DNA from 4 places in the Streptomyces sp. NPDC016851 genome. Region 3 is predicted to be linked to each of the others. Evidence: riboswitches for the same ligand, from Rfam matches in the RefSeq annotation. Region 3 holds a riboswitch; each other region holds the start of a gene.
The links. A riboswitch is a leader RNA that binds a small molecule or an ion and turns the genes downstream of it on or off. The one in region 3 is predicted to bind cobalamin.
Positions count from the first base shown of each region.

Region 1: linked by a shared signal. The riboswitch ahead of ACZ3I3_RS13115 (ribonucleoside-diphosphate reductase subunit alpha) and the one ahead of ACZ3I3_RS28670 (cobalamin biosynthesis protein) in region 3 are both predicted to bind cobalamin.
Region 2: linked by a shared signal. The riboswitch ahead of ACZ3I3_RS30315 (ABC transporter substrate-binding protein) and the one ahead of ACZ3I3_RS28670 (cobalamin biosynthesis protein) in region 3 are both predicted to bind cobalamin.
Region 4: linked by a shared signal. The riboswitch ahead of ACZ3I3_RS15710 (energy-coupling factor ABC transporter permease) and the one ahead of ACZ3I3_RS28670 (cobalamin biosynthesis protein) in region 3 are both predicted to bind cobalamin.

Region 1 covers NZ_JBVHEP010000006.1:332,504-334,668, reverse strand. The annotation lists gene mctP (monocarboxylate uptake permease MctP) at 1-364, shown strand, start outside; gene ACZ3I3_RS13120 (GNAT family N-acetyltransferase) at 437-943, shown strand; cobalamin riboswitch at 996-1,124, shown strand; gene ACZ3I3_RS13115 (ribonucleoside-diphosphate reductase subunit alpha) at 1,246-2,165, shown strand, end outside.
Region 2 covers NZ_JBVHEP010000022.1:94,110-96,274, reverse strand. The annotation lists gene ACZ3I3_RS30320 (FecCD family ABC transporter permease) at 1-201, opposite strand, end outside; gene ACZ3I3_RS30315 (ABC transporter substrate-binding protein) at 198-1,214, opposite strand; cobalamin riboswitch at 1,285-1,474, opposite strand; gene ACZ3I3_RS30310 (CoA-binding protein) at 1,556-1,984, shown strand; gene ACZ3I3_RS30305 (APC family permease) at 2,119-2,165, shown strand, end outside.
Region 3 covers NZ_JBVHEP010000020.1:118,640-120,804, forward strand. The annotation lists gene ACZ3I3_RS28670 (cobalamin biosynthesis protein) at 1-821, opposite strand, end outside; cobalamin riboswitch at 923-1,062, opposite strand; gene ACZ3I3_RS28675 (hypothetical protein) at 1,204-1,425, opposite strand; gene ACZ3I3_RS28680 (inorganic phosphate transporter) at 1,460-2,165, opposite strand, start outside.
Region 4 covers NZ_JBVHEP010000008.1:255,999-258,163, reverse strand. The annotation lists gene ACZ3I3_RS15715 (energy-coupling factor ABC transporter substrate-binding protein) at 1-174, opposite strand, end outside; gene ACZ3I3_RS15710 (energy-coupling factor ABC transporter permease) at 171-872, opposite strand; cobalamin riboswitch at 903-1,087, opposite strand; gene ACZ3I3_RS15705 (serine/threonine-protein kinase) at 1,178-2,165, opposite strand, start outside.

The DNA.
Region 1 (2,165 bases), on a different contig from region 3:
GCAGACCTTCCCGGCCCTGGTGGGTGGCCTGTTCACCCGCTGGTTCCACCGCTGGGCGCTGCTCGCGGGCTGGGCGGTCGGCATGGTCTACGGCACGGCCGCGGCGTACGGCGTCGCCTCGCCGACCCAGAAGCACTTCGGCGGCTCGTCGAAGGAGATCCCGGGCATCGGCGAGATCGGCTACATCGGCCTCACGGCGTTCGTCCTGAACGTCGTCGTCACCGTCGTCCTGACCTTCGTCCTCAGGGCCCTGAAGGCCCCCGACGGCATCGACGAGACCAAGCCGGAGGACTACACGGCGGACGCGGGCGACCCCGGCGTCCAGGTGGAGCTTCCGCCGGCGACGGCGGGCACCTCGCACTGACTCGCAGGTGACAGCGGGCCGTCGGTGAGAAACCGGCGGCCCGTTGTCGTACCCGTCCCGCACACTCGGACCATGGACATCCTCATCCGGCGGGTGAAGCCCGCCGAACACGCCGCCCTCGGCGAGATCACCGCCCAGGCCTACCTGAAGGACGGCCTCCTCGACTTCGGGGAGAGCGACGAATACCTCGGCGAACTCAGGGACGTGGCCAAGCGGGCCACCGCCGCGGACGTCCTGGTGGCCACCCAAGGCGAACACCTCCTCGGTGGCGTCACCTTCGTCCCCTCCGGCGGTCCCATGGCCGACATCGCCCGGCCCTCGGAAGCCGAGATACGGATGCTCGCCGTCGCCCACGAGGCCCGCGGGCGCGGCGCCGGACAAGCCCTCGTCCGCGCCTGCGTCGACCGCGCCCGTGCGACGGACGGCTGTGTCCGCGTCGTCCTGTCCACACAGCGCACCATGCACTCCGCTCACCGCATCTACGAACGCCTCGGCTTCGTCCGTACCCCGGAGCGCGACTGGAACCCGATTCCGGAGCTCGCCGACATCACTCTCCTCACCTACGAGTTGACACTGTGAAACCGTCGCGACACTACATCTAGGGGTGCTTTTGCCACCCGGCACAAGATGTATGCTCGTGCTCGCTGTCGCCGCAGGGGAATCCGGTGCGAATCCGGAACTGTCCCGCAACGGTGTACCCATGCCTTTTTATGCCTGCATGGGAGTCAGTCCGAGGACCTGCCGACAGCGCGCCCGGCCGTCCGGCCGGTGTGCCTGACGTCCGGGCCTCGTGGAATGGGCCGGTGGACGCGACGCCGCGTGCGCTCGCGTGCTGCCCCCTGCCCTGCGAGGCCCCCGTGCCGAGCGAGGGAGAGCCCCACGTGACCATCGCGCCAGCCGATCCGGTCTCAGCCGCCGAAGAAGAGCACGACGGTCCTGGTGCCGCGCTGCTGCGGACCCTGACCGAGCTGACCGCCGACCTGCCCGACGCCGACCCCGGCCGGGTCGCCGCCGCCGCGCTGCGCGGCCGGTCCGCGCGGGCCGACGAGTCGGAGTTGCGCGAGCTGGCGACCGAGGCGGCCGCCGGCCTCATCTCCGAGGATCCCGCCTACTCCCGGCTGGCCGCGCGCCTGCTGACGATCGGCATCCGCGCCGAGGCCGCCTCGCAGGGCGTCACGTGCTTCACCGAGTCCGTCGCGGTGGGGCACCGGGAGGGCCTCATCGCCGACCGGACCGCCGAGTTCGTGCGCGTCCACGCCGCCCGTCTCGACGCCCTGATCGACACGGCCGCCGACGACCGCTTCGGCTACTTCGGCCTGCGCACGCTGCACAGCCGCTACCTGCTCCGCCACCCGATCACCCGCAAGGTGATCGAGACGCCCCAGCACTTCATGCTGCGCGTCGCCGCCGGTCTCGCCGAGGACAACACCCGCCGCTCCGTCGACGAAGTAGCCGCGCTCTACGGGCTGATGAGCCGCCTCGACTACCTCCCCTCCTCCCCCACCCTCTTCAACTCCGGCACGCGGCACCCCCAGATGTCGTCCTGCTACCTCCTCGACTCCCCCAAGGACGAGCTGGACTCGATCTACGACCGCTACCACCAGGTGGCGCGGCTGTCGAAGCACGCCGGCGGCATCGGCATCGCGTACTCCCGCATCCGTGCGCGCGGTTCGCTGATCCGCGGCACCAACGGCCACTCCAACGGCATCGTCCCGTTCCTGAAGACCCTCGACGCCTCGGTCGCCGCCGTGAACCAGGGCGGCCGCCGCAAGGGCGCAGCCGCGGTCTACCTGGAGACCTG
Region 2 (2,165 bases), on a different contig from region 3:
GGTGCGCGGCAGCCGCAGCTGCCAGACGATCCCGTCGCGGATCGGCGTCAGGTCCGAGCTGCCGAGTCCGAGATGGGCCGCGACGGCGGACCAGACGTCCGCGATCCGGATGTCGGCCGGGCCGACGGTGATCGCCAGGGCCAGGGAGACGGCCAGCAGCAGGACCCCAGCGGCACCGAACCCGAGCCCGCGGACGGTCACTTCACGAGCCCGAACTCGCGCAGTCCGGCGGCGACCTGTTCCACGCCCTCGACGGTGCGGATGGTCGGGTTCATGGCCTGCCCGCTGAGCAGCACGTACCGCTTGTGCCTGACCGCGTCCATGTTCCTGGTGACCGGGTTGGACTCCAGGAAGGCGATCTTCTTCGCGGCCGACTCGGCGGTCTGCGACTTGCGGGTGAGATCGCCGATGACGAGGACGTCGGGGTCGCGTTCGGCGACCGTCTCCCAGTTGATCTGCGGCCACTCCTCGTGCGTGTCGCCGAAGACGTTCTTCGCGCCGAGGGCCCGGGTGATGATGCCGGGCGCTCCGCAACAGCCCGCCATGTAGGGCGACTCGGAGTTGGCGAACCAGTACAGGAGGGTGACGTCGGAGGCCTGGATGCCCCGCGTGGCCTTCGCCGTGCGCCGCTGCAGGGAGGCCACGAGCTTGTCGCCCCGGTCCGGCACCCCGAACACGGTGGCCAGGTCGCGCACTTCGTCGTAGATGGTGTCGATGCCCAGCGCCTTGGCGCGTGCGCCGTCCCCGTCGCCGGAGTTGTCCTTGCCGGCGCAGTCCGACGGGGAGACGTACGTGGGGACGCCGAGCTTCTCGAACTGCTCGCGGGTGGCGACGCCGCCCTGGCCGAGGGTGGAGACGAAGGACGCCGTGACGAAGTCGGGGCCGGTGTCCAGGACCCGTTCGAAGGACGGGTTGTTGTCGGCGATGCGCGGCACCTTGGCGTTGGCTTTCGCCAGCCCCTTCATCACGGGGTCGGTCCAGGTGGCCGTGCCCGCGAGACGGTCGGCGAGGCCCAGGGAGAGCAGGATCTCGGTGGTGCCCTGGTTGAGGGAGACGGCGTGTTTCGGCGGGGCCTTCACGCGCACCTCGTGGCCGCAGTTGTCGAGCGTGACGGCGGCTTTCGCCGTGGTGGCCGGCGGGTCTCCGCAGCCGGCCAGGAGCAGGGAGCCGGCCGCGAGCAGGACGGCGGCACGGGCGGGTCGGGCGAGGGGCACGGGAAACCAGTCCTCAGTCGTCGAGGGCTCGATCGCGGAGCCCGGTCGTACGGTGCTCCCCCGCCGCGTACGGCCGCGGGGGCCGCCAGCAGGTCTTCGGACTCGGGTTCGTCCGGTGCGGAGCGCCTTCCCGGACGTCACACGCGACGTCCAGTGGCCGAGGCCCCGCCCGTCCCCCTCACCGCTGCGCGTCAGTTCCGGATTCGCACCGGATTCCCTGACCCACGTACATGGGTTCGACTGGCCTCGGCAAGCTATCACGGGGGGCGCGGGGGAATCACCGGGCACCGTACGTCGTTGTGCGGACAACAGTTCTTCCGCGACTCTTCAGGAGGCCACCGGTGTACGGCGACGAGGCAACGGTCCGCAGGATCCTCACCGAGCTCGGCGACACCTGGGCCGTGGTGGGCCTGTCGTCGAACCAGCGGCGCGCGGCCTACGGCGTGGCCGAGGTGCTCCAGCGCTACGGCAAGCGCGTCGTGCCCGTGCATCCGAAGGCGGAGACGGTGCACGGCGAGCAGGGGTACGCCAGTCTCGCCGACATCCCCTTCGACGTGGACGTCGTGGACGTGTTCGTGAACAGCGATCTCGCCGGATCGGTGGCGGACGAGGCGGTCGCCAAGGGCGCCAAGGGCGTCTGGTTCCAGCTCGGCGTCATCGACGAGGCGGCCTACGACCGGACCCGTGCCGCGGGCCTGGAGATGGTGATGGACCGCTGCCCGGCGATCGAGATCCCACGACTTCCTCATCACCGCGTACAGAATTCCTGAAGCGCTTTCCAGGAAATGCCCGCGCCCGGTCAAGGCTGCACAACGCGCCTTCTGCCGCCGGTTGACCGATTCCTAATCTGAGGCCTCTTGCTCGCAGAACTCACCGAGTTCTTTTACGAGAGGCCCCTTGATTCATGGTGAGCGTCGACCAGGCAGCAGCGGGGGTAAAAGGGGGTCCGGG
Region 3 (2,165 bases):
GCCCCGTTGAGCACCGGCCGGTGCTCGACGCGCCCGCCGTACGACAGGGTTCCGCCCAGCCGCACCCCGAGCGCCCCCGCGAACGAGGCCTCCACGGGCCCGGCGTTGGGGCTCGGATGCTTGGCGGCGTCGGCACGCCAGGCGCGCACCGCTCCTCGGGGATCGTCTCCTGCCAGGGTCGCGAGCACGGCGGTCAGCCGGGCCCCCGGCCATCCCGCGAGATCGTCCAGCCGCGCGGAGGCCCACCCGTAGCGCCGGTACCGGGCCGACTTGTGCCCGACCATGGCGTCGAGGGTGTTGACGGCGCGGAACCCGAGGAGCCCCGGCACACCGCCGACGGCCCCCCACACGAGCGCCCCCACGACCGCGTCGGAGGTGTTCTCGGCGACGGACTCGACCACGGCCCGGGCGATCCCGTCGGCGTCGAGCGCCTGCGGATCCCGCCCGCACAGATGCGGTAGCCGCGCCCGGGCGCCGTCGACGTCCCCCGCCTCCAGGGCACGCCCGATGGCCCGCGCCTCCCGGGCCAGCGAAGTCCCCCCGACCACGGCCCAGGTGGCGGCACCGGTCAGCGCGACGGAGGCGACGGCGGAGTCCCGCAGGGCACGCGCGGCGACGCCCCCGAGCGCGACGGCTCCTCCCGCGCACACCGCGGTGTGCAGCGCGCCCCACGCTCGGTGGTCCCGCCACAACACCCGTTCCACGGCGCCCGCGGCCCGCCCGAACACGGCGACCGGATGCCCCCGGCGGGGATCGCCGAGCAGCAGGTCACCGATCAGACCGGCGGCGGCGCCGTACGCGAAGACGCGACCGGCACCCATGGGCTCAGCCGGCCGCAGGGGCGGGCAGGGGTGGGGTACTGAACCTCGATCGGCAGCCGCGCATGGCGATATGTCCTCACTCAGGGTGTCCACGCCCTGGTTCGACTAGACCGGCGGTGAGAGTTCCTGGCTCCCGGGGGTTGCTACCCCGGTGACAGTGGCGGGACCGCGCCGGACTTCCACCGGCTTCCTCTCCTGCCGCCGTTAATGGCCCCGGCAGTCCACCACGGCCGGGTTCAGCCGTCAACTTGCCGTTGACCTGCGAGGGGAGAGTGTGCAGAAGCCCACACCGGCGCTCCGACGCCGGGTTGGCGCCCCCACCACACGGCAACCGGGCGGTACAGGACCGAAGTCCCGTACCGCCCGGTGGAAGTGACCGTGATCAGGCCACGATCAGATAGATCCCGTATCCCACGGCCGCCGCGCACGCCGCGAAGCACGCGTACGCGCCGGTGACCGCGAGGCCCGCGGATCCGCCCTGGGCCACCGCCCGTTCGCGGCGGGACAGGCCGGTGATGCCGAGGGTGAACAGGGCCACCAGGGCCACGGTGACCACGAGGCTGACGCCGAAGACGGAGCCGAGGGCCGCCCAGTCGATCTTCATATCGGAGACTCTTCCTTGTTACCGGTCGGCGGGGTCAGACGGTGGTGGTCGTCGAGGGCGTCCGCTCGGCGGCGGCCTGGGCCGGGAACGACGGCACCGGGTCCTCCGTCGCCGTGCCGGCCGGCGGCGGCGTCACCGCGGCCATCGCCGTGGTCACCACACCGGCCGGCTCCGCCTCGTCGGCGTCGTTGACGTTGGTGTGGTCGACGACCTCACGCCGCGAGAGCTTCCAGATCGCCGCGCTGGAGGCGACGAGGAAGACGGCCACCACCGCGGTGCCCCAGCTGCCGAAGCCGGTGACGTACTCGGCGAGCGCGGCCACCAGGGCCGCCGCCGGCAGCGTCAGGCCCCACGCGACGAACATCCGCGTCGCCGTCGACCAGCGGACGACACCGCCCTTGCGGCCGAGCCCCGCGCCCATCACCGAGCCGGAGACGGAGTGGGTGGTGGAGAGGGAGAAGCCGATGTGCGAGGAGGCCAGGATGACCGTGGCCGCGCTGGTCTGGGCGGCGAAGCCCTGCTGCGGCTGGAGGTCGGTCAGGCCCTTGCCCATGGTGCGGATGATGCGCCAGCCGCCGAGGTACGTGCCGAGCGCGATGGCGATGCCCGCCGACAGGATGACCCACATGGGCGGGTCGGAGTCGGGGGCGACGGCGCCGCCGGCGACCAGGGCGAGGGTGATGACACCCATCGTCTTCTGGGCGTCGTTGGTGCCGTGGGCCAGGGAGACCAGGCCCGCG
Region 4 (2,165 bases), on a different contig from region 3:
CGAGAACCAGGGCTTGTAGTCCGGCTCGATCTCGGTGATCGCCGTTTCCGCCTCGCCGTCGGCGCCCGTGAACGGCTCCTTCTTGTGGTCGCCGAGGCCGAGCGCGAGCGGCAGCACGGCGAGCGCGGCCACGGCGAGCAGCAGCAGGAGGTTGATCTTGGTGTTCCTGCTCATCGGGCCACCTCCTGGGTCTCGTTCCGGGACTGCTTGTCGGCGAGGAGCACACCCAGCCTGGTCAGTTCGCCCTTGCTGGACTGCACCAGCAGCCGCATCACGAGCACCGTCAGCAGTCCCTCGCTCACCGCGAGCGGGATCTGGGTGACGGCGAAGATGGAACCGAACTTGCCGAGGGCGCCCAGGAACCCGCTGCCCGGGTCGGGGAACGCGAGCGCCAGCTGCACGCTCGTGACGCAGTAGGTGGACAGGTCGGCGACGAACGCGGCGGAGAACACGGCGACCATCAGCGGCACGTCGTAGCGGCGCAGCAGCCGGTACACCGCGTAACCCGCCCAGGGGCCGGCGATCGCCATGGAGAAGACGTTGGCGCCGAGCGTGGTCAGACCGCCGTGCGCGAGCAGCAGCGCCTGGAAGAGCAGGGTGATGGTGCCCAGCACCGCCATGGCGGGCGGCCGGAACAGGATGGCCCCCAGGCCCGTGCCGGTGGGATGGGAGCAACTGCCGGTGACGGACGGCAGTTTCAGGGCGGACAGGACGAACGTGAAGGCGCCGGAGGCGCCGAGGAGCAGGGTGCTCTCGGGGTGCTCGCGCACCTCACGGGTGAGCGACCGGACTCCGTGGACGACGAACGGCGCGGACGCGACGCCCCAGGCGACGGCGTGCGCCGGAGGAAGGAAACCCTCGGCAATGTGCATGGCTCAGCAGACCCTCTCCAGCACCTCGTGGATGGTTGACGCGCCTTGGCCGGTCTCCTGGCTCACGGGTCCCACCGCCCGTACTCCGCCTTCCCGGGTCCGTGAGGACCCAGTGGCTGCCCGCGAGGGCTGGAGCCGGACTTCCCGATCACAGTGGCGAGGGCCGCACCGGCATCACACCGGATTTCCCGTTCACCAAGGCGTGGTGACAGTAATGCCGAGATAAGGGCCATGACAAGCCAGCCGAGGGGGCGCGCGAGGGGGCGCGTGAAGGGGCGACCGCTCGCACACCGGCGCGGGAGGGCTCAGTCGTCACCCTCGTCGCCCTCGTCCTCCCCGTTCTCCTCGGACCGCGGAGGCTGTTCCTGCCGGGGCTTGTCCGCCTTCTCCGGCGGGCCGCTGCTCACTTCCGGAGTGGGGCTGGTGGGGCCGGGCGTCGGTTCGGCGAGGGTCGGGGTGTCGGGTGCCGTGGGGGAGGGGGTGACATCGGCCACTGTGCCGGCGGCCGGAGTCGTGGCGGCCGCCGGGGCGGAGGCCAGGGGGTCGGCGGAGTCGGCGGAGTCGCCGGGCGAGGGGGCGGCCGGGCTGCTCGCGGACGGGGACGCGTCGGGTTCCGTGCCCTCCGTCGCGGTGTCGTCGGGCGAGAACAACTGCATGCCGGCGAGCATCGCGGCGAGGAAGACGGCCGCCGCGGCCACCACCGCGGCCGTTCTCCGGTGGTTGCCGAGACCGTTGCGCGGCGCGGCGCGACGGGAACGCCCGCCCGGGGCGGTCCGGGACCCCGTGGGCAGCGCGTGCGCGGTCGGGGCGCCGGTGCCGGCCGCCGCGTACGGTCCCGGCCCGGAGGACGGCCCCCGGGACGCCGAGTACGGCCCGGTCGCGGCGGCCGGCCCCGGGGACGACGCGTACGGCCCGCTCCCGGAGGCCGGCCCCGGCGGCACCGCCTCCGGCAGCGGCTCGGGCAGCCCCCGCCAGGCGCCGCCGGCGAACCACTCGGCGGCCTGCTGGGCCGTGGGCCGGTCCTCGGGCTGCTTGGCGAGCAGGGCGAGGAGGTAGCTCTCGAAGGCCGGCGGCAGACCGGAGACACCGAGTTCCCGGGGCGGTACGGGGGTGTTGTCGAGATGCTGGTGCAGGAGCGCGACGGCGGTGTCGGCCTGGAAGGGCGGGCGGCCGCTGAGGAGCTGGTAGAGCACGCACCCCAGGGAGTACATGTCGGAGGCGGGACCCGCGGGCCGGCCCAGGGCCCGTTCGGGCGCGAGGTAGAGGCCGGTGCCGACGATCTGGCCGGTGGCG